Regions from separate parts of the Paenibacillus sp. RUD330 genome, predicted to be linked through region 2. Evidence: riboswitches for the same ligand, from Rfam matches in the RefSeq annotation. Region 2 holds a riboswitch; the other holds the start of a gene.
The links. Region 2 has a riboswitch for glycine ahead of sdaAB (L-serine ammonia-lyase, iron-sulfur-dependent subunit beta). Riboswitches for the same ligand answer to the same signal wherever they lie in the genome.

Region 1 (10,444 bases), 1.6 Mb from region 2:
TTTTTGCATTTTCAGCTGCGCTTGCGGAGCCTGTCTTTGATATAGATGGGATGGAAAAGTCCCGTTCAAAATGAAAGCAGGCCTGTCCATCTTGTCGATGGGCAGGCCTGTTTTCATTTATACGGTTTTCAAGAATTCGACGACCGTCAGCAGGCCCTTGTCGAAGTTTTCCAGGTTGAAATGCTCGTTCGGAGCATGGAGGTTCTCGTCGTCCAGTCCGAAGCCCATCAGTACGACCGGAGATTCGAGAACGCGGGAGAAGGCTTCCATGATCGGAATGGAGCCGCCGTCCTTGGTGAACAGGGCACGGGTTCCATATACCGCTCCGTAAGCATCCGCAGCCGTCTGCAGAATCGGATGGGAGGGATCAATGTTGAAGGCGAAGGCCCGCTCGCTGCGCTTGAGCTCGAAGCGTGCGCCTGGTTGGATATGCGCGTTCAAGTGTTTTTCGATGCGGTCCATCGTCAGCTCCGGATCCTGCTTGCCCACCAGGCGGCAAGTAATCTTCGCATGGGCGACTTTAGGGATGACCGTTTTGCTGCCTTCGCCCTGGAAGCCGCCGTACACGCCGTTAAGCTCCAGCGTAGGACGGGCGCCGACACGTTCCACGAACGAATAGCCTTCTTCGCCGTACAGAGCGTCCAGGCCGAGTCCTTCGCGAACCTTGTTCTCGTCCAGGCCTTGCTTGGCGAATTCTTCCCGCATGAGAGCGGACAGCTCCGGAACCCCTTCGTAGAAGCCTTCCACAGCCACTTTGCCATCTTTGTCATGCAAGGAGTCCAGCAGCGAGACGAGCGCATGCAGGGCATTCGGCACCGCGCCGCCGTAGGAGCCGGAATGAAGATCCGTGTTGGCCGTCGATACGGTCAGCTCCATGCCGGCAAGGCCGCGAAGGCCGGTGCAGATGGCAGGACGTCCCCGCTCCAGCAGGGAGGTATCGGATACGAGAACGGCGTCGCATGCGAGCTTTTCCTTGTGAGTCTCGAGGAATGGCGGCAGGTTGATGCTTCCGATTTCTTCTTCGCCTTCAATGCAAAGCTTGACGTTGACTGGAAGCGTGCCTTCCTGCTTGAGAATCGCTTCGATCGCTTTGATATGGATGAACGTCTGGCCTTTGTCGTCGGTCGTGCCGCGGCCATACAGCTTGTCTCCGCGGATCTCCGGCTCGAACGGCGGGCTCGTCCACAGGTTCAGCGGATCGACAGGCTGGACGTCGTAATGGCCGTAGACCAGAATGGTCGGTTTGCCTGGGGCATGGAGGTAATCGGCATAGATGACGGGATTGCCCGCCGTCGTCATGATCTCGATATTTTCGAGTCCTGCGCGCTTGAGCGTGTCGGCCAGCCAAGCGGCGGCGGACTGGATGTCTTGCTTATGCTCGGACAGAGCCGAGATGCTCGGAATGCGAAGCCACTGCTTCAACTCTTCCAGCTGTTCTTCCCGGCGGGAAGCAAAATAGTCGGAATAGGACATCGGTATGTACCTCCTGGGATTTAGCGTTGCGGACAGCATCGGCATGAAAGCCGCGTGATTCTATTATAACCTGTGCAGGCTCAGGGAATAAACCTGCGTATGATCTTTGCCGCCATGTTCGGGATATAAGGCTAAGACCTTGCCTCGTCAATCTACATCAGGCAAAAAAAGCAGTCCAAAAAAGTCAGGCTAAAAAGAAGGCCAAAAAAAGGCCAAAAAAGCCTAAAGCATTTTCTACCGTCCATATGGATTGACGGGACTGGCTTGAGCGCCATACAATGACCACAGAAAGCAAATTGAAGGGAGGCTGAAGGATATGGCGATCATGAATGGAATGGCGATGATGGCAGCTGGCAATGCCGCGGGCAGAAACGATGCACCAACTGAATATGTCACGTACCGGGATGCGTCATTTCCGGAGGTCTCCACGGACCATGAATAGGACGATGCGGCGGCATGGCTTGCAGGACGGAGCTGCCCGCACGGCCGATTGATGAAGTCACGGACTCGGAGTCCGTGGCTTTTTTTGTGTGCTTAAGGAAGCAAATTAATTGAAGAAATCAGGTGACATATGATAGACGATTGGAATTATTATACCGGCCCAGCGATGGGATGGGGTCAAGTATCGGAAAGGGATCGGAAGGCGTGGAGCCATGAATCGGAAAGCCGGCGAAAGGCATGGAACAGCGAGCCGAACAGCGATCGAGCGTGGGCCCATGAATCCGAGAGCGGCCGAAAAGCGTCGACCCATGAATCCGAGAGCGGCCGAAAAGCGTCGACCCATGAATTCAAGGGAAATCTGGCGGCATCTGATCATGAATTCGAGAGCAAGCGAAAGGCTTCGAGCCACACAGCGGCTGTGGCAGTACCTGCAGGCGGGGCACACCTGCCTGCTCCAAGAGAGGAGCAACTGAAGGACACGGACAATGACTCGTCGCAAATAGATGGCGATTCTCCGCATCGGTACTATGCGGTTGTCAATTCCGGCCTGTACGATTCGGTCAGGCCGAATCGTGAAAAGGCTTCTCCCGCCCTTTATGTCATTCGGGGCGGGAAAAGCCTCTGAGTTACGGCCGATGGCCGATCGGATAACGGCCTCGCAGCGAATGCGCCAGCTCGCGGATGGAAGAGTTCGCCGGCATGCGGGCGGAAGGGAAGACGGCACGGCCGCCGCTGCCAAAGGCTGCATCAACGGCGGCTTCGGCGAACAGGCGGGAGGGATCCGGCCACAGGCCGACGACCAGCTCCTCCAAGCTCGCCATCGTGCCGGCCTCCACGAGCGGATAACTGAGCTCGGTGCCCGAGCGGCCGGCAGCAGTATCGTAGAACTGACGAACGAGGCGGCCGCGCTCGGCTCCCGAGCCTCCGGCATTGACGAAGGCTTGTACGATGTAGGAGCGGGCGAGCCTGCGCTGCGCGATGCCGCAGAACTTGAGGCCATCGATGCTGAGATCGTAGTCTCCTGGACAGTAGGCTCCGGCGATTTCACCTTTGTCGACACGGACACCGAAGCCATCCAGCGCGGCTGCGATGAGCTCGTACATCAGCTGGAAATCATCGTTGAACCGCACCGAGGCGCTGCCCTGAAGAGGCAGGATAAGGGAAATATTCACGACTCCGGGGTCGAGAGGCACGGCTGCCCCGCCGGAGTTGCGGACAGCGACGGAAAGACCGAGGCGCTCAAGCTCCTTGGAGGCAAGCGCGGCCTCGGGCAGGCGGCTGTCGCGAGGGCCCATGACGAAGCCCGAAGGGTGGCGCCAAAGATGAAGAACGGGGACGCCGTCGAGACCGGTCTGGCGGCAGAGCAGCTCGTCCAAGGCAAAGGAGTGGAGCACGTCCGGCTCCGCCCAATCTTCCATGCGGTCAAGCAAAAGCAGGCCGGAATAAATTTCTTGTATCATGGCAATGTTTTCCTTCCTTAACAACCGGATCGTATCTATACACTTTAACATATTCGTCCTGTCTTCTTCATGTAGCGCGGTCCGTTATGTCTGGCGGCGAACCTGAAGGCGGCAGCAGCAACTGATCAACCGGGACTAAGCGAGCTGCTCGCAGGAACAGTCCGCCCCGCTGCCGAGCACGGTGAATCAGGCGATGCTCCGGAAGGCGAAGAATATGTTGCCCGGACGAACGGAAAATCGGACAGCCGGCTCTGATCGTGCACGGAACCGAAGATCCGATCGCTCCATTCGCGCACGCCCGGCATCTCCAGCGCACAATCGTCAGTCCGTCCTCTTGACGCTTGAAGGAGCCGGACATGAACTCCATCCGGATGGCTGGCCGTCCGTGCTTGCCGCGATGCTGGACATCACAGCTTCAGCAGGTAGGGCGAGGCATGCGCAGCCATGCAAAAAAAGCTTCTCCCGGGCAGCGCCGGGAAAAGCTTTTTTTGTATTCAGCAGGAGCAGTTCAGCACCGGCTTGCGGGCAGCCTGGGTTTCGTCCAGCCGCCGCACGACGGTCGTATACGGAGCGTTCTGCACGAGCTCAGGCGTCTCCTTCGCTTCGCGGGCGATGCGGATCATCGTGTCGATGAAGGCGTCGAGAGTTTCCTTGCTCTCGGTCTCCGTCGGCTCGATCATGATGCATTCCTCGACGTTGAGCGGGAAGTAGATGGTCGGCGGGTGATAGCCGAAGTCGAGCAGCCGCTTGGCGACGTCGAGCGTGCGCACGCCGTATTCCTTGAGTCCGCGGCCGGACATGACGAACTCATGCTTGCAGACGCCGGGGTACGGAATCTCATAGGCTTCCGCGAGGCGCGCCATCATGTAGTTGGCGTTCAGCACGGCGCATTCCGAGACGCGGCGCAGCCCTTCCGGACCGTAGGTGCGGATATACGTGTACGCGCGGACCAGAATGCCGAAGTTGCCGTAGTACGATTTGACGCGGCCGATGGAAGCGGGACGGTCGAAGTCGAAGAAGTAGCTGCCGTCATCGCGCTTGCCGACGACCGGCTTCGGAAGGAACGGAGTCAAATGGGCCTTTACGCCGACAGGACCGGCTCCGGGACCGCCGCCTCCATGCGGCGTGCTCATGGTTTTGTGCAGGTTGAGATGCACGACGTCGAAGCCCATGTCGCCCGGGCGGGTAATGCCCATGATGGCGTTGGAGTTCGCTCCGTCGTAGTAGAGCAGGCCGCCGGCTTCATGCACGATGGCGGCGATCTCGACGATCTGCTCCTCGAACAGGCCGAGCGTGCTCGGGTTCGTGAGCATGAGGGCGGCTGTATCAGGGCCGACTGCAGCTCGCAGCGCATCGAGATCGACAAGTCCGCGCTCATTGGACTTGATCGTGATCGTATCCAGGCCGGCCGTCGTGGCGCTGGCCGGGTTGGTGCCGTGCGAGGAGTCCGGCACGATGACCTTCGTGCGCATCTCGCCGCGGCTCTCGTGGTAGGCGCGGATCATCATGAGGCCGGTCCATTCGCCGTGGGCTCCGGCAGCCGGCTGCAGCGTGACGGCATCCATGCCGGTAAGCGCGGCGAGATCGTTCTGCAGCACGTACAACAGCTCCAGCGCGCCCTGGATGCTTTCTTCCGGCTGGTAAGGATGGATGCGGGCGAAGCCGTTCAGCCGGGCCGCATCCTCGTTGATTTTCGGATTGTATTTCATCGTGCAGGAACCGAGCGGGTAGAAGCCGTTGTCGACGCCGAAGTTGCGGCGGGACAGCTCGGTATAATGGCGGATGACGTCCACCTCGTACACTTCCGGCAGGGAAGCCGGCTGCTTGCGGAGCAGGGAGGAAGGAATCAGATCCTCGAGCCCTTCCTCATCAGGCACGTCACAGACAGGAAGGGAATAGGCTTTGCGGCCTTCACGGCTCATTTCGAAAATGAGCGCCTTCTCGGGCTTCACATCGATGATTCCGGCGCTCTTCAGTTGTTCATGGCTGCTCATGCGCGCGCCTCCTTCGTCAGGCCGCCAAGCGCGGCGGCGAATGCGTCGATCTCTTCCTTCGTGCGCTTCTCGGTTACGGCGACGAGCATATGGCCCTCAAGCTCCGGGTAAGCGGAGCCGAGATCGAAGCCGCCGAGGAAGCCCTCGGCGAGCAGCCTGCTGTTCAGCTCCTTGGCCGATGCGCCTTCCGGCAGAGAGACCACGAATTCATTGAAGAAAGGAGCGGAGCCGAACGGCAGGCCGATTCCTTCCACCGAACCGAGCGTCTTGGACGCGTAATGCGATTTGCGGATATTGAGCTCGGCGGCTTCGCGGATGCCCTGCTTGCCCATCACGCTGAGATAGATGGAAGCGCACAGGGCGAGCAGCGCCTGGTTCGAGCAGATGTTGGACGTCGCCTTCTCGCGGCGGATATGCTGCTCGCGGGCTTGCAGCGTCAGCACGAAGCCGCGCTTGCCGTCGAGATCCTTGGTCTGGCCGACGATGCGTCCCGGCATGCGGCGCATGAGCGGCTCGGCCACCGAGAAAAATCCGCAGGTCGGTCCGCCGAGGGAGGAAGGGATCCCGAGCGGCTGGGCATCGCCGACGACGATGTCGGCGCCTAGCGCTCCGGGGGATTCCAGCAAGCCGAGCGAGAGCGGGTTGCTGCTCACGACGAGCAGCCCTTTGGCATGGTGGATGATCGGCTCGATCGCCGCCAGATCCTCGATGCAGCCGAAGAAGTTCGGCGACTGCACGAGCACGGCGGCAGTCTCGCCGCCAGCGACGGCGGAGCGGAGCGCTTCCAGGTCGGTGACGCCGTCTTGGAAGCCGACTTCTACGAGCTCAAGCCCGAGGCCGCGGGCGCTCGTGCGCAAAATCTCGCGCGCCTCGGGATGTACGGCGCGCGAGACGACGATGCGCTTGCGGCGGGTGTGGGCGGAGGCAAGCGCCGCCGCCTCGGACAAGGCGGTCGCGCCGTCGTACATGCTGGCGTTGGCGACGGCCATGCCGGTCAGCTCGCAGATGTAGGACTGGAACTCGAAAATCGCCTGCAGCTCGCCTTGGCTGATTTCCGGCTGATATGGAGTATAAGCGGTATAGAATTCCGAGCGGGAGATCATATGGTTGATGACGACGGGAATATGGTGGTCGTAGAGACCGGCGCCAAGGAAGCTCGTCGTCGTTTCGTGATCGGCGTTGCGGCCGGCAAGCTCCTTCAGATGGCGGAGGAGAGCCCATTCGTCGAGCGCGCCCGACATCGGCAGCGTGCCCTTGTAGCGGATGGATTGCGGAATGTCGCGGAACAGGTCTTCCAGGGCGGCCGCGCCGATCGTCTGCAGCATTTCCTGCTGGTCCTGCTCGGTCATGGGGATGTAGCGATGCTGGGTCGTCATGAAGGGTTTGTCACTCCTTGGCAGATGCGGGCGATGCCGCGTTTCGTTTGTAGAAAGGGGCTTTGACGACTGCGGCCTTCAACCGCTTGCCGCGGATGTCGACCTCGACCTCGGTGCCGACCGCGGCATGCTCGGCCTGGATCAGCGCGAGTCCGAGATTGCGCTTCAGCGTCGGCGACTGGGTGCCCGATGTCACCTCGCCGATCAGCTGCTCTCCGGCGTAGACCTGGTAATGGGCTCGCGGGATGCCCCGCTCCAGCAGCTCGATGCCGACCAGCTTGCGGGGCACGCCGGCTTCCTTCTGCGCAGCGAGCGCGTCCCGGCCGATGAAGTCCCCCGCATCCAGCTTCACGAAAAATCCGAGTCCGGCTTCCAGAGGGGATATGTCGGCCGACAGCTCCTGGCCGTACAGCGGCAGCCTCGCCTCGAAGCGCAGCGTATCGCGCGCGCCGAGACCGGCCGCCTCGAGGCCGAGCGGAGCGCCTGCTTCCATGAGGGCGCGCCACAGCTTGGCGGCGTCGGCGGCCGGAGCGTACAGCTCGAAGCCGTCCTCTCCGGTGTAGCCGGTGCGTGAGAGCAGCAGCTCGACGCCGCATACAGCCGCCTTCGGCAGGAACTCGAACGGCTTCAGCCCGCCCCAGGCGGCATCCGTGCAGCGGTCCAGAATCTCTCCTGCAAGCGGACCCTGCAGAGCGATCAGCGCCGTGTCGTCGGAGCGGTCCTCCACCGTGACGTCCCCGATCAGATGCTCCCGCAGCCAATCGAAATCCTTGCCGATGTTGGAGGCGTTGACGACGAGCATGTACTGGTCCTCGCTGATCCGGTAGACGAGCAGATCGTCGACGACGCCTCCGTCCGGATAACACATGAGCGTGTATTGGGCAGAGCCGTCCTTCAGCTTGGACACGTCGTTCGTCGTCACGCGCTGCAGGAAATCGCCGGCGAACTGGCCGGTGACGAGGAACTCGCCCATATGGGACACGTCGAACAGTCCGGCGCGCTGCCGGACAGCCTCATGCTCCTTCAGAATGCCGGTGAACTGAACCGGCAAGTCCCAGCCGCCGAAGTCGATGCAGCGGGCTTCGCCGTATTCCTTGTAGAGGGAATGGAGCGGGGTCGTGCGCAGATTGGCCATGGTAGTCCTCCCTTTGTATGCTGAGTGCTCGAAAGTTAAGCCTGTTCGCTGATCAATCATCTTCCCCTTGCAAGCCTTCAACGCCCGACTGATGGAAAAGCCGTCCTTGGCGCATAATGAAAGGGAGAAAAGCAAAAAGGACAGCGCAGGAAAAACAACGCCGTGCCGGCTGAAAAAAATCAGCCACGCTTAACGTGTCATCCATGCTCTGTCCTTGGTACCTGAGAGTTACCCTGCGCATTCGTCTCCGCAGGTTTCCCCTTGGGTGACGTCGGCGAAGCGGCGGGGCCGCAAGCTTCCGTTCTCTCCAGAGGCGCGTCCCGCAAAGGTCCTTCTGCCTGAGAGATTCCCCTGCCGGGCAGGGTTACTCCTTCGGCGCCGCTTCATGTACCGGCGATCTCTCCCGTTGCGTTCATCCGCATATTCAGTTACAACCAGTTTTACAGATGGGACAACCCTGTGTCAACAGAATTTCAGCCCAAAAGACATGCCGAGTGAGTTATGTTGACACAGCCGCCTGTGATCGTTTACGCTTTGCGCATAGATTGCCAAACCAGGCCATGATGGGAAAGGATGAGCGTCCAGTGAGTGAGATTCGCGCAGGATTGGGCTATACGGAGGAGCATGAGTGGGCGGAAGCGGCAGGAGAGACGATCGTTCGGATCGGCATTACGGACCATGCCCAGCATCAGCTCGGGGACATCGTGTTCGTCGAGCTGCCTCAGGCTGGAGACAGCGTTGAAGCGGGACAGCCTCTTGGGACCATCGAGTCCGTCAAAACGGTGTCCGACCTGTATTCCCCCGTCAGCGGAACGGTCGTCCGAGTCAACGAAGAGCTGGGCGACTCGCCGGAGCTCGTCAACAACGATCCTTTTGCCGGCGGCTGGATGATCGAGATCGACACGGGCGCCGACGCGAAGGCGGCTGTAGCGGCGCTGCTGGACGCGGAAGCTTATGCCAAGCTGACGGACTAGGCTCCCGTACAGCGGAGGAGGGCGCGATTTGCGCTCTCTTCTTGCCGCTTGCGGATGTCCGCGTTCCATGCGCGGCTCGGTAAAGATTGACTAAAGGCATCCGGCCCGTTGACCGGATGCCTTTTTTTGTGGTTTCATTGACTAGACCGATCGTTCTAATTCGAAAGGAGCTCCTATGGCCGACCGCAATCATACCCGGGATCGGATCGTCGAGACGGCATCCCGCTTGTTCCTGCTGCAGGGCTATCATGCCACCGGTTTGAGCCAGATCGTCAAGGAAAGCAAGGCGCCAAAAGGCTCGCTGTATCACTTTTTCCCTGAGGGCAAGGAGCAGCTCGCCATGGAATGCATCTCGCTGTCCAAACGTGCCGTGCTGGATTCGCTGCGGAGCTGCATGGAGAGCGAGCCGTCGGTATCGAAGGCTCTTCAGGCTTTCGTGCGGGGCATTACGGAAAGCGCAGGATCATTTGCCGAATGCATTCCGTTCAGCTTCTGGATGTTCGTGGAGACAAGCGGCATCAGCGACGATCTGAGGCAGGCTTGCCAGACGGTATTCTCCGAATGGCAGGGAAGCCTGGAGGCGGCTCTGCAGCAAGGAGGCCTGGATCCTGAATCGGCCGGCAAATCGGCGATTCTGATCATTTCCATGCTGGAGGGCGCCGTCATTCTCGCGATGACGAACAACGACACCCGGCCGTTCCGGCTCGTGGAGGAATTCATGCCTGTGCTTGTGAATGGAACACATGGAGGGGTCGGAAACTAAACAGAGACAAAGGACGGGGAAACCTGTCCCAGGAGGGAAATCAGAATGGAAAAAACAATGGGAGCAGCCGCTGCTCCTCAAGAAGGAGCTTCCTTCAAGGTCGTTCCGATCATGACCGCTCTGCTGCTTGCCGGATTCATCGGCATGTTCAGCGAAACGGCGCTCAATATCGCGCTGAATGAACTGATGGGCACGTTCAAGGTCGAGCCCGCCACGATCCAGTGGCTTACGACCGGATTTCTGCTTGTGCTGGCCATTCTCGTGCCGATCTCGGGCCTGCTGCTCCAATGGTTCACGACGCGCCAGCTGTTCACCGCATCGCTCGTCTTCTCGATTGCGGGCACGCTGATCGCGGCGAGCGCGCCGAGCTTCGCTTTCCTGTTCATTGCAAGGCTTGTCCAGGCGGTCGGCACCGGCCTGCTCATTCCGCTGATGTTCAACACGGTGCTGGTTATATTCCCGCCGCACAAGCGGGGAGCGGCCATGGGCATGATGGGGCTTGTCATCATGTTCGCGCCGGCGGTCGGACCTGCGATAGCGGGCCTGTTCCTCGAGTATGCCAGCTGGAGGACGATATTCTGGACGGCGCTGCCGCTTCTGGTCGTCGCGCTCCTGTTCGGCCTGATGTTCATGAAAAATGTCTCCGAGCTTGCCCGTCCGCGCATCGACATCTTCTCGATCGTGCTCTCCAGCCTCGGCTTCGGAGGCGTCGTCTACGGCTTCAGCAGCGCTGGAGAAGGCGACCATGGATGGAGCAGCCCGAAAGTCATTATCGGCATCGCCGTCGGCGTCGTCGCCTTGGTCCTGTTCACCGTCCGCCAGCTGCGG
Region 2 (10,444 bases):
CCCCCACTTCCTGCTCGCCTCCTTGCCTTGGATCCCTTATCAGGAGGATGCTTCGCTGATCTAGCGGAGCCCAGACCCGCCTCTCGGCGATAGCCATCCTCCAGACAGGGCCCCGGCGCTGAGCGCTTGTGCTATAATGGCTTTCAATGACTGTCCACGACCTTATGACAAAGGAGCTTCCCGCCATGGCCCACATACGCCCGCTGCATACCGATGCCGACTTCCAGGAAGCGCTCGACAAGAGCATTCGGGTGCGCGTCTTCCGCGACGACCAGATGATCGAATCCGGAAGCTGCATCGTCCGCTTCGACGAGCGTACGGTCGTCATCCAATCCGGCGTCGCCGACCTTGCCTACCACTCCCGCAGCGGCTGCGAGTTTTTCGAGCTGCGCAAGTAACCCGCTTCGCCGTCCTTGACAGCGAGCGGACATCTCTTCGTCAAAGCAGACAGGGAAGGATTCACCCCCCCTCCTGTCTGTCTGACGCTTGCAAGAGTTAACCCAGGTTTAAACCATGCAAAAACGAAACAAAAAAAGAGGATCCCCCCGACGGGAATCCTCTTTTTTGCTGTTATCTCAGTAAGGCTGCAGAGCTACATCTGCAGCTGTTTCAAATGATAGAATTCGCCCTTGAGGGCGATCAGCTCGTCGAACGTGCCCGTCTCGACGATTCTTCCGCGCTTCATGACTACGATGCGGTCCGCATGGCGGATCGTAGACAGCCGGTGCGCGACGATGAATGTCGTGCGCCCCTTGATGAGCTGCTGCATCGCCTGCTGCACATGAAATTCCGAGGCGTTGTCGAGCGCCGACGTCGCCTCGTCGAGGACGATGACCTGCGGATCCCGTACGAGCGCGCGGGCGATCGCGATGCGCTGGCGCTGGCCGCCGGAGAGCTTGCCTCCATGCTCGCCGACCATCGTGTCGACGCCGTGCGGCAGCCTGCCCACCATTTCCGACAGATGGGCCAGCTCCACGACCTCCATCAGCCTCTCGTCCGTGATGCCCTTCAGGCCGTAGGTGATGTTGTCCCGGATCGAGCCGGAGAAGAGGATGTTCGTCTGCGGAACCACGGCCAGATGGCGGCGGTATTCCGACAGATCCAGCTCGGACAGCGGAATCCCGTCTACGCTCACCTGTCCCGAGCTGGGCTCGAGGAAGCCGATAACGAGATTGAGGATCGTCGACTTTCCTGCCCCCGATTCTCCGACAAAAGCGACGCATTCGCCGGCCTTCACCTCCAGCGACAGCTCCTCCAGCACATGCTGCTCGCTGTCCTTGAACTTCAGCTGGACGCCCGAGAAGCGGTAATCACCGGCCACCTTGGCCAGCTTGAGCTTTCCGGCGTTGTTCTCGATATCCGGCGATTTCAGAATCTCCGTAATGGAAGAAATAGACTCGAAGCCCTTGGCAATCATCGGATACACGTTCATGAGAGCCGTGATGGAGCCGAGAATCATGCCGAAATACCCCTGGTACATGACGATGCTGCCGACCGGAATCTTGTTGGTGTAAGCGAGATAGGCGGTGAACAGCAGGCATACGACCTGCACGATCTGGAACGTGACCCAGTTGGAGGCGCCGAAGTAGGCTTCGACGAGATCCATCCGGTAGCCCTTGCCCTGCAGCCGCTTCAGCGTCGTGTCGATGCGGTCGATCTCGACCTGCTCCAGGCCATGCGCCTTGGTGACCGGAATCATCTCCACCATCTCCGACACATGGGAGCTCATCGTCTCGATTTCCTTGCGGAACTCGCTGTTGCTCTGCTTGATCCGCCTGCGGAACAGCCTCATCACCGCGATCGCGGAAGGAACGGTGACGAGAAAGAACAGCGAGACGAGCCAGTTGGTGTACAGCGTGAGGCCGAACGCGATGATGACGTTCAGGATCGCCGGGAACAGCGCCAGCATCAGCTGCTTGGACATGCCCTCCACCGCCTCGACGTCGCGCAGCACCTTGGACTGGAGCCGGCCAGCCTGCAGCTCGCGGTGGGAATTGATCGAGAGCTGCTGCAGCTTGCGCACCATCGCTCCGCGCAATCCCGCCTCGACGGTGCGGATGGCGCGGCTGAGGAAGCTCACGTAGGCGGCATGGGTCGGGATATTCTGAAGCACGACGACCAGCAGCACCGCGAAGTTGAGCCAGAGTTCCCGCATGGAATGCTGGGAGGGCTGGGCGACGATGTTGATGACATTGGCGGTGACGATCGGCAGCAGATAGACCGGCAGGCTTTTGATCACCATGAACATCAGCGAGATGCCGAGGTTCATGAAGTTGCCTTTATACAGCGACAGGAGGTATTGGAAGGAAGTTCGGTTTCCCTCCTGCACCGCTTGTTGGAACGTTCGTTCGAATGAATTCCCGGGCAGTTCGGCTTGCGCGGCTCGGTTGAACATGATGGACCACCCTCGTTAAGTTGTTAGGCTAACAAATTGAACCTATGCATCAGGTCAGGGGAACTATAAGAGATGACCTTGCCCGGTGTCAATGCCCATTGAAGGGAAAAGGAGGGGAACGCTTGGCAGGCGCTGCTCCCGCACCGGCAGAGGGCGGCCGGAGGACTTGCAGCCGCGACTCCCGGCAGCCGCGTGTTCTGCCGAGCAGCAGCAAAAAAAGAGCCCTCCATCGGCCGATGAGGCCTTGGACGGCTCGCTCCTTTGAAGTCCGGAATCTTTCCCCGCTCCCGCTTCAGCTCTTGATCGCGCCCGCTGCGATATCCGAGATGAACTGCTTGCTGATGAACAGGAACAGGATGATGAGAGGAATGACGGCAAGCAATGTTCCGGCGATGACCATCGAATAATCCGTCACGTAAATTCCGTTCAGCGACGCCAGCGCCACCTGCAGCGTATATTTGCGCTCGTCGGTCAGGATGATCAGCGGCCATAGGTAATCGTTCCACGCTCCGATGAAGGTGAAGGCGCCGAGGAAGGAAAGCGCAGGCCGCAATATCGGCAGGGCGACGTTCCAATAGAGGCGCAGGAAGCCGCAGCCGTCGATGCGGCCGGCGTCCAGCAGCTCGGACGGCACCGATTCCTGGGCGTACTGACGGATCCAGAAGATCCCGAACGCATTGGCCATTCCCGGGATGATCAGCGCCTTGAACGTGCCGACCCACCCGAATTTGGCCATGATGACGAAGGAAGGCACGAGCGACAGCTGGGACGGCGCCATCATGGTCGCCAGCAGCAGGACGAACAGCAGCTTTTTGCCGGGGAAATCGAACTTGGCGAACGTGAAGCCCGCCAGCGAATCGAAGAACAGCACCAGCAGGGTGCATGCGGAGGCGACGAACAGCGTATTCCAGAACGCTCCGAAGAAATCGACATTGTCGAACACCCGCCCGATATTGTCGAGCAGCCGGGTGCCGAACCACAGCTTCGGCGGGAAGCTGTAAATGTCCGATGTCGTGCGCGTCGCCATGACGAGCAGCCAGTAGAACGGGAAGATCGATATCAGCAGCCCGATGGCGAGGCCGATATGGAGCAGAATCGATTTGGTTCTCATCGCCATCATTTCACCTCCTGCCCGCGGGTTTGCCCGCCTTGGACGAACAGCCAATTCACGATCGAGAAGAGCGCGATCAGCACGAACATGCCCCAGCCGACAGCCGCGCCGTAGCCGAAGTAGTTATGGATGAACGCTTCGCGGTATAGATACAGCACGATCGTGAGGCCGCCGCCGCTGACCCCTCCGTCATTGCCCGCGAGCACCTGCGGCTCGGTGAAGATCTGCATGCCTCCGATGGTCGAGGTGATCAGCGTGAAGAGGATGATCGGCCTCAGGTTCGGAATCGTGATCCGGAAAAAGGATTGGATCGTCGAGGCCCCGTCGATTTTGGCGGCTTCATAGAGAACGCTCGGGATGCTTTGCAAGCCCGCCAGATAGATGATCGCGTTGTAGCCCGCCCAGCGCCAGATAACCATGACGGACACCGCGAGCTGGATGCCCCAGGTTTTGTTCAGCCACTCGATCGAATTCAGGCCCAGCAAGTTCAGCACATAGTTGAGCAGCCCGTAATTGTTGGAAAAGATCGTGCCGAACACGATCGCCACCGCCACTAGCGAGGTGACGTTCGGCAGGAAATAGCCGATCCGATAGAAGGTCCGGAACCGGACGAACGAGGAATTGAGCAGGAACGCGACGGCCAGCGCGATGAACAGCATCGGAATCGTCGAGTAGATCCAGATGAGGAGCGTGTTGCCGACCGCCCTCCAGAATTCGGGATCCGTCAGCATGAAGCGGTAATTGTTCACGCCGTTGTAGCTCATCCTTCCGATTCCATCCCACTTCTGGAAGGACAGGTACATGGAGAATGCGATCGGGAACAAGCCGAAAATGGCGAACAAGATGTAAAAAGGCGATATGGCCAGGTATTCCTTCCGATGTCTCCAAAGTCTCGAAGCCAAGCTGCCTTTGATGCGCGGGGGTACGGGAGCGCGGGCAGGCTCCGCGTTCAGCATGGGATTGCCCATTGGGGTGACCTCCTGTCAGCCATTGATCTTAGGAATGCACAGCGGCATCGGCTCCGCGTCAGCGCAGCAGCTCTTTTTTGATCCGGCTTATCGCGTCTTTCCAGGCTTTGTCGGGGTTTTTGCCCTGCAGGGCGACGGAGGTCAGCTCGCGGCCGACGATTCCGTTCACATTCGAATACTTGCCTCCGAAGTAGGCCGGCTTCACGTTCCGTGCGGATTCCGAGAAGATCTCGCCGGTCGCCTGATTGCCGAAGAACGGCTCCTTCTCCTTCATGATGGGATCGTCCAGCGCTTTGGCGGCGGAAGGGAACAGATTGAGATTTTTATAGGACTGGATCTGATTGTCGGGATTTTGAAGATAGCGGATGACTTCGAAGGCCTCTTGCGGGTAGTTGCTCGTCTTCATGATGGCGAGGAAGGAGCCGCCGTTGTTGCCGTCTCCGCCCGGAGCCCGGGCGACTCTCCACTTGCCGCTCGTATCCGGCGCGGCCTCCTCCAGAACCTCCTTCATCCAGACGGCCCCGACGAAGGACGCGATGCTGCTGTTGTTCATGGCCGCGCTCCATTCGCTCGTGAAGGCGTTTGCATTGCCGGCCAGCTTCAATTGGGCGGCCTTGACGGCCAGGCTCCAGGCGTTCTTCATCGAGGAGCCGGTCGTGTCTCCGATGAATTCGTCCTCCTTGGAGAAATAGATGCGGTCGGATTGGGCATTGACCTGGGTGTAGACGTTGTTCACGTTGTCGAGCATCTTGACCTTGCCGGCAAAATGATCCTGAAGCTTCTTGCCTGCGTCGAGATAGCTCTCCCACGTTCCGAGCTGCTTGTGCACGTCCTCCGGATCCGACGGGAGGCCCGCTTCCTGGAACAGATCGGCCCGATAGAAGAGAGCGGTCGGCCCCGTATCGATCGGCAGGGCGATCATCGTCCCTTCCGGCGTGACGCCGAAATTCCATTTCCAGTCGAGGAAATCCGGCTCGATCTCCTTGGCTCCGAGGTCGTACAGATCGTAGAAGCGGTCGGAGCTGACGAACAGCTCGGACACCCAGTCGTTGAAAGCGACGATATCAGGTCCTGCGGAGCCGGCGGCGAGCGTCGTTTTCAGCTTGGACTTGAAGTCGCCTCCGATTTTCTGCGCGTTGATGCGGATGCCCGGGAACTTCTGCTCGACGGACTTGATGAGCCCGTCGTCGAGGCTTCGGTTCCAATACCAGAGTGTAAGCGTTTTCGTTTTCTCGGTTGGAGAAGTGCTGCCGCAGCCTGCGGCGATCATGGCAAGAATCAGCATGCATAAGCCGACCATTCTGGTTTTGACCACTTCCGCCATTCCTCCTGACATGTTGACTGCCTCGGCGCGCCGGCGGCCGCAGCCGCCCCGCGTCCCATCCGCCTAACCGTACTATTTTATTCCGATCTCCGCAGAACTTGCACACTAAACGGATTTACTTCCTATACCCATCTCCATACGTTTTGAAACCGTCATCGGCGGAAATCGGCTCTTCTGTATTTCATTGCTGTCGGCTCACTCCGCTGTGCGTCGCGGATGCCCGTACTGCACGAGCACATGCCTTAGCTGCTTCAGCTCCTGCAGAACAGCCGAGCAGCCGCCCCTATCGCTCCATGCCGCCGGATTCCGCTTCAAATCCATGGCCGCACAGCCGATCCGGAAGGCATCGACCTCCCCGTTGCGAGCGATTCTCCGGGCAAGGGAAGGCATCGAAGGTCCTCTAAAATCGGCCGGAACCTCATCCGCCTTCAGGAAAAAGCCCATATGCCGGATAACGCCGAATCAGCGGCATATGAGCGGCTATGAGCGACATATGGGCAGCATATGAGAGGCATTCGAGAGGCATTCGAGAGGCATTCGAGAGGCATTCGAGAGACATTCGAGAGGTATTTGAGAAGGCATTTGAGAGGCATTCGAGAGGCATTCGAGAGGCATTTGAGAGGCATTTGAGAGGCATTTGAGAGGCATTCGAGAGGCATTCGAGAGACATTCGAGAGGCATTTGAGCAGCATTCGAGAGGCATTTGAGCAGCATATCGGCACGTCATGATGCTCAGCCTGACGGCGGTTCCAGCCTCGATTCAGCGCGCAAAAAAAGCCTCCGCGAGGAGGCTTTGAATTCGGATTTCGGTCAAGCTTCCGTATTGCCGTCCTGATCCTCCGCCTTGCGCAGAGGGCGGCCTTTCTTGCGCAGCTCGCTCATGAGCTTCTTGCCGGTAGGCGTCTGCGCCAGCCCGCCGCCCGCAGTCTCGCGGTGCTTCTCCGGCATCGCAGCGCCGACCTCCAGCATCACCTGCACGACCTCGTCGGAAGGAATGACGCTCCGCACGCCGGCAAGCGCCATATCGGCAGCCGCAAGCGCCGTAACGGCGCCGAAGCCGTTGCGCACGATGCACGGAATCTCCACCAGCCCGCCGACCGGATCGCAGATCAGGCCCAGCGAGTTCTTCAGCGCGAGCCCGACCGCGTGTACAGCCTGGCCCGGCGTGCCGCCGCGCAGCTCCGCAAGCGCTCCGGCCGCCATGCCGATCGCGGAGCCGACCTCCGCCTGGCAGCCGCCCTCGGCGCCGGATACGAACGAATTGTTCGCGATGACATAACCGATTGCGCCGGCCGCGAACAGGCCGTAGGTCATCTCGTCATCGCTCCAACCGAAGCGCTCCTGCGTGCTGACGAAGACGCCGGGGATAATGCCGCAGGAGCCTGCTGTCGGCGTCGCCACGATGCGGCCCATGGAAGCATTCACCTCCGACACGGCCAGCGCATACGCCATGGCGCGCCCTGCATCGCCGCCGAGGCTCGGCTCCCCGGCCGCGTTGTAAGCCGCGACCCGCTGGGCATCGAGCCCGGTCAGGCCGCTGCGGGAAGTTGTGTCGCGCGTCAGGCCGTTATGGACGGCTTCCTTCATGATGCCGTAATAGTCCTTCATCGCCGCGAATTCCACCCCGGGCTCGCGGCCCGATTCGCGCGACTGCTGCTCCAGCATGAGACGGCCGATGCTCAGGCCGCTTTCGCCGCAGCGCTCACTCAGTTCCTTCAGCGTCCGGAAGTTCATCGTCGTTCCCCCTGTCATCGTTCAAATCCATATAATCCGTCTGAAGCACATGCGGCATTCGGCCGATCCGCTCCATCAGTCCCGCCTTCACCGGAGCGTCCAGCTCCACCACGGCCAGCGCCTCGCCCTGGCGCTCCATGCGGCTGAGCGACAGCCCGCCGATATTGAGCCCTTCCTCCTGCAGCGCCGCCGAGAGAGACGCGATGACGCCCGGCTGGTCCCGGTGCCGGATGAGCAGCGTCGGGTACGAGCAGCTGAATTTCACCGCGAAGCCGTTCACCTCCACGACCTCCACATTGCCTCCGCCGATCGAAGTGCCGAGCAGAGACAGCCTGCGGCCTCCGTCCGCAGCGGTCAGATCGAGCCGGACCGTGTTGGGATGGGGGAACAGCCCTTTCCCCTCCTGGAACACCAGGTCCATTCCCGCTTCCTCGGCCAGCTCGACCGAATCGGGCAGGCGCGGGTCATCCGTATGGAAGCCCATGAGTCCGCCTGTGACGGCTGTATCCGTGCCATGTCCTTGATAGGTGGCCGCGAAGGAGCCGTAAAAGGAGATTTTCGCTTCCTGCGGCATCTCGCCCAGCAGCCTGCGCCCCGCAAGCCCGATTCGCGCCGCTCCCGCCGTATGGGAGCTGGAAGGTCCGACCATGGCCGGACCGATAATGGAAAACACGTCTTTGAACCGCACAGCCATTCTCCTTCGTCTTGAGTTGTTGTAGAGGCCGAAAATGAGTTGTTGCAAGAGCCGAAAAAAGGGACAGAGCAGAAGAATGCGCCGAAAGAAGGGCGTGCCGCCCGTTCCCGCGATTCTTCCGCTCTGTCCTTTGTACCTGAGAGTTGCCTCGCTTCCCGCTCCGCGAGTTTCCCCTTGGGTGATTCCATGCGCGCCTGTGCGCGGGCTTGGAATTCTCTCCAGAGATGCGTCCGGCAAAGGTCCTTTTGCCTGAGAGATTCACCCTGTCCCCAGGGCTTACTCCTTCGGCGCCGCCCCGTGTTACAGGTAGTCTCTCCCGCTGCCTTCATCCGCTCTATTCAATTAAGGATTTCGTCAAGATTGCAAACGTTATCTACACCCATTATATGCAGGAGCGCGGCCATCTTCAACCCGCAGTCCGCGGGCAGGTCGGCCGGCCGCAGCAATTACGCGAAAAGGCGGTCATGTCGCTGCACGCGGCGGGATAGAAGTGTGCGACTTACGAGGCCGGATCTGCGGGCAGGCTGTGTGTTCTTGCCGATTGGGGCCGGGGCTGGGACAGATTGGCGGGGGTCGCGGCAGATTGGGCGGGGCTTGCTGCTTGGCGGGGTGCGCGGCAGATTGACCGGGGCTTGCACCAAGGTGCCGGTGTGTTCCGACTATCGTTAAAACCACAACTTCTCTCGTATCGGACATACGATCCGCTATTTCAACCAAAATCACCGTTCAAAAAAATTTAACGGACATAGGATCCCTTATTTCGGAGAAAACAACTCAAAACGGGCTGTTTTACCCCAAATAGCGGAACCTATGTCCGATAATTCGACGAAATCGAAAAAAATCCCTAACTAACGGATCGTATGTCCGATACACCGTCTGAAGAACACCCGAATTCTCCTCCTGGCAACGGTCTGCCGCACAAAAGTTCCTTCCAAAAGTTCCTGCACCATACTTCCGACAAACCAGCCGACTATGTCTCAACTATGGCTCATAGCCGGTTGAATCGGCAATTGATCAAAATCGAATCAGCCCGCCATGCCGTACGACGTCCAGCCGCCGGCGGAGGCGTAGAAGCCGCTTCCGCCAAGCATCGCCTGCGGTCCCCGATGCGCTGCGGCGGAATGGGCGCTGGCGCCGATGATGCCGACCGCCACGGCCGGCTCCAGCACATCCTGCTCGGCGAGCGCTGCGATGGCGGCCGCATCGTCCGTCCGCACCGCAGCGGCCAGGCCGCGCAGCCGCGCCATGAGCGCTTCGTCGGCCGGCTCCCGCAGGCCGCCTGCTTGCAGATCGCGCCTGACGCCGTCAAGCGCGCGCCGGGCCCGGTGGAAGGCGGCTTTCACCGCGCCTTCCGTCGTCAGAAGCAGCTCCGCCGTCTCGCGGATCGAACGGTTCATGACCTCGCGCAGCAGCCATACCGACAGCTGCAGAGGAGACAAGCGGAGCTCCAGCGGGCGCAGCAGCTCCTCCAGCTCCCAGCTAGCCGCAGGCTGGACGGCCTCCGCCTCCTGCAGCTCGGGCAGCGTTCGGCGATGGAGAGCTTCCCTGCGCAAGTGGTCCGTCCACAGGTTCCGGGCGATGCGCAGAAGCAGCGCCTGACGGTTGGCATGCTCCCGCCAGATCGGGGCGGCCAGCGCCCTGCACCAGGCCGACTGCTCCAGATCCTCCGCTTCCCAGGCGCTGCGGGTCAGCGCCAGGCAATATCTTCTCAGCGCCGCGCGCTCCTCCTCCAGCTCCAGCTCCAGCTCCGTCTCCGTCTCCATCGGCGGCATCCCCTTTCGATACGCATAGATATTCTGACCGGTAAACGAATGATCCTGCCAAAAGGATACGGAAGGCCGGGGAATTTCTTTTCCGCGTTCCAGCCGTATCCTTTCCCTCCCCGCATCCGTTTACCAGTGGCAAAACCATTCCGACCCATCCAGCGAAGGAGGATGACGACCTGTGACCCATATCCCTTATGTCGTGGAGCAGACCAACAAGGGGGAACGCTCCTATGATATTTATTCCCGGCTGCTGAAAGACCGCATCGTTTTCGTCGGCACGGCGATCGAGGACAATATGGCCAACGCGATCATCGCGCAGCTGCTGTTCCTGGCCGCCGATGACCCCGACAAGGACATTCATATGTACATCAACAGCCCGGGCGGCTCCACGAGCGCCGGCCTCGCCATCTACGACACGATGCAGTTCGTGAAACCGGATGTCCGGACGCTCT

Region 1: linked by a shared signal. The riboswitch ahead of gcvT (glycine cleavage system aminomethyltransferase GcvT) and the one ahead of sdaAB (L-serine ammonia-lyase, iron-sulfur-dependent subunit beta) in region 2 are both predicted to bind glycine.

What each region holds. Positions count from the first base shown of each region.
Region 1 covers NZ_CP022655.2:4,502,385-4,512,828, reverse strand. Annotated here, with positions in the region: gene CIC07_RS20660 (dipeptidase) at 118-1,473, opposite strand; gene CIC07_RS25720 (hypothetical protein) at 1,790-1,915, shown strand; gene CIC07_RS20655 (lipoate--protein ligase family protein) at 2,541-3,374, opposite strand; gene gcvPB (aminomethyl-transferring glycine dehydrogenase subunit GcvPB) at 3,869-5,326, opposite strand; gene gcvPA (aminomethyl-transferring glycine dehydrogenase subunit GcvPA) at 5,365-6,744, opposite strand; gene gcvT (glycine cleavage system aminomethyltransferase GcvT) at 6,755-7,879, opposite strand; glycine riboswitch at 8,086-8,192, opposite strand; glycine riboswitch at 8,196-8,295, opposite strand; gene gcvH (glycine cleavage system protein GcvH) at 8,464-8,853, shown strand; gene CIC07_RS20630 (TetR/AcrR family transcriptional regulator) at 9,029-9,616, shown strand; gene CIC07_RS20625 (DHA2 family efflux MFS transporter permease subunit) at 9,674-10,444, shown strand, end outside.
Region 2 covers NZ_CP022655.2:508,437-518,880, reverse strand. Annotated here, with positions in the region: gene CIC07_RS02335 (hypothetical protein) at 186-398, shown strand; gene CIC07_RS02330 (ABC transporter ATP-binding protein) at 593-2,395, opposite strand; gene CIC07_RS02325 (carbohydrate ABC transporter permease) at 2,688-3,515, opposite strand; gene CIC07_RS02320 (carbohydrate ABC transporter permease) at 3,512-4,474, opposite strand; gene CIC07_RS02315 (ABC transporter substrate-binding protein) at 4,533-5,798, opposite strand; partial or broken gene CIC07_RS02310 (DUF3626 domain-containing protein) at 5,994-6,245, opposite strand; gene sdaAA (L-serine ammonia-lyase, iron-sulfur-dependent, subunit alpha) at 6,609-7,532, opposite strand; gene sdaAB (L-serine ammonia-lyase, iron-sulfur-dependent subunit beta) at 7,501-8,226, opposite strand; glycine riboswitch at 8,340-8,453, opposite strand; glycine riboswitch at 8,454-8,555, opposite strand; gene CIC07_RS02295 (RNA polymerase sigma factor) at 9,252-9,989, opposite strand; gene clpP (ATP-dependent Clp endopeptidase proteolytic subunit ClpP) at 10,171-10,444, shown strand, end outside.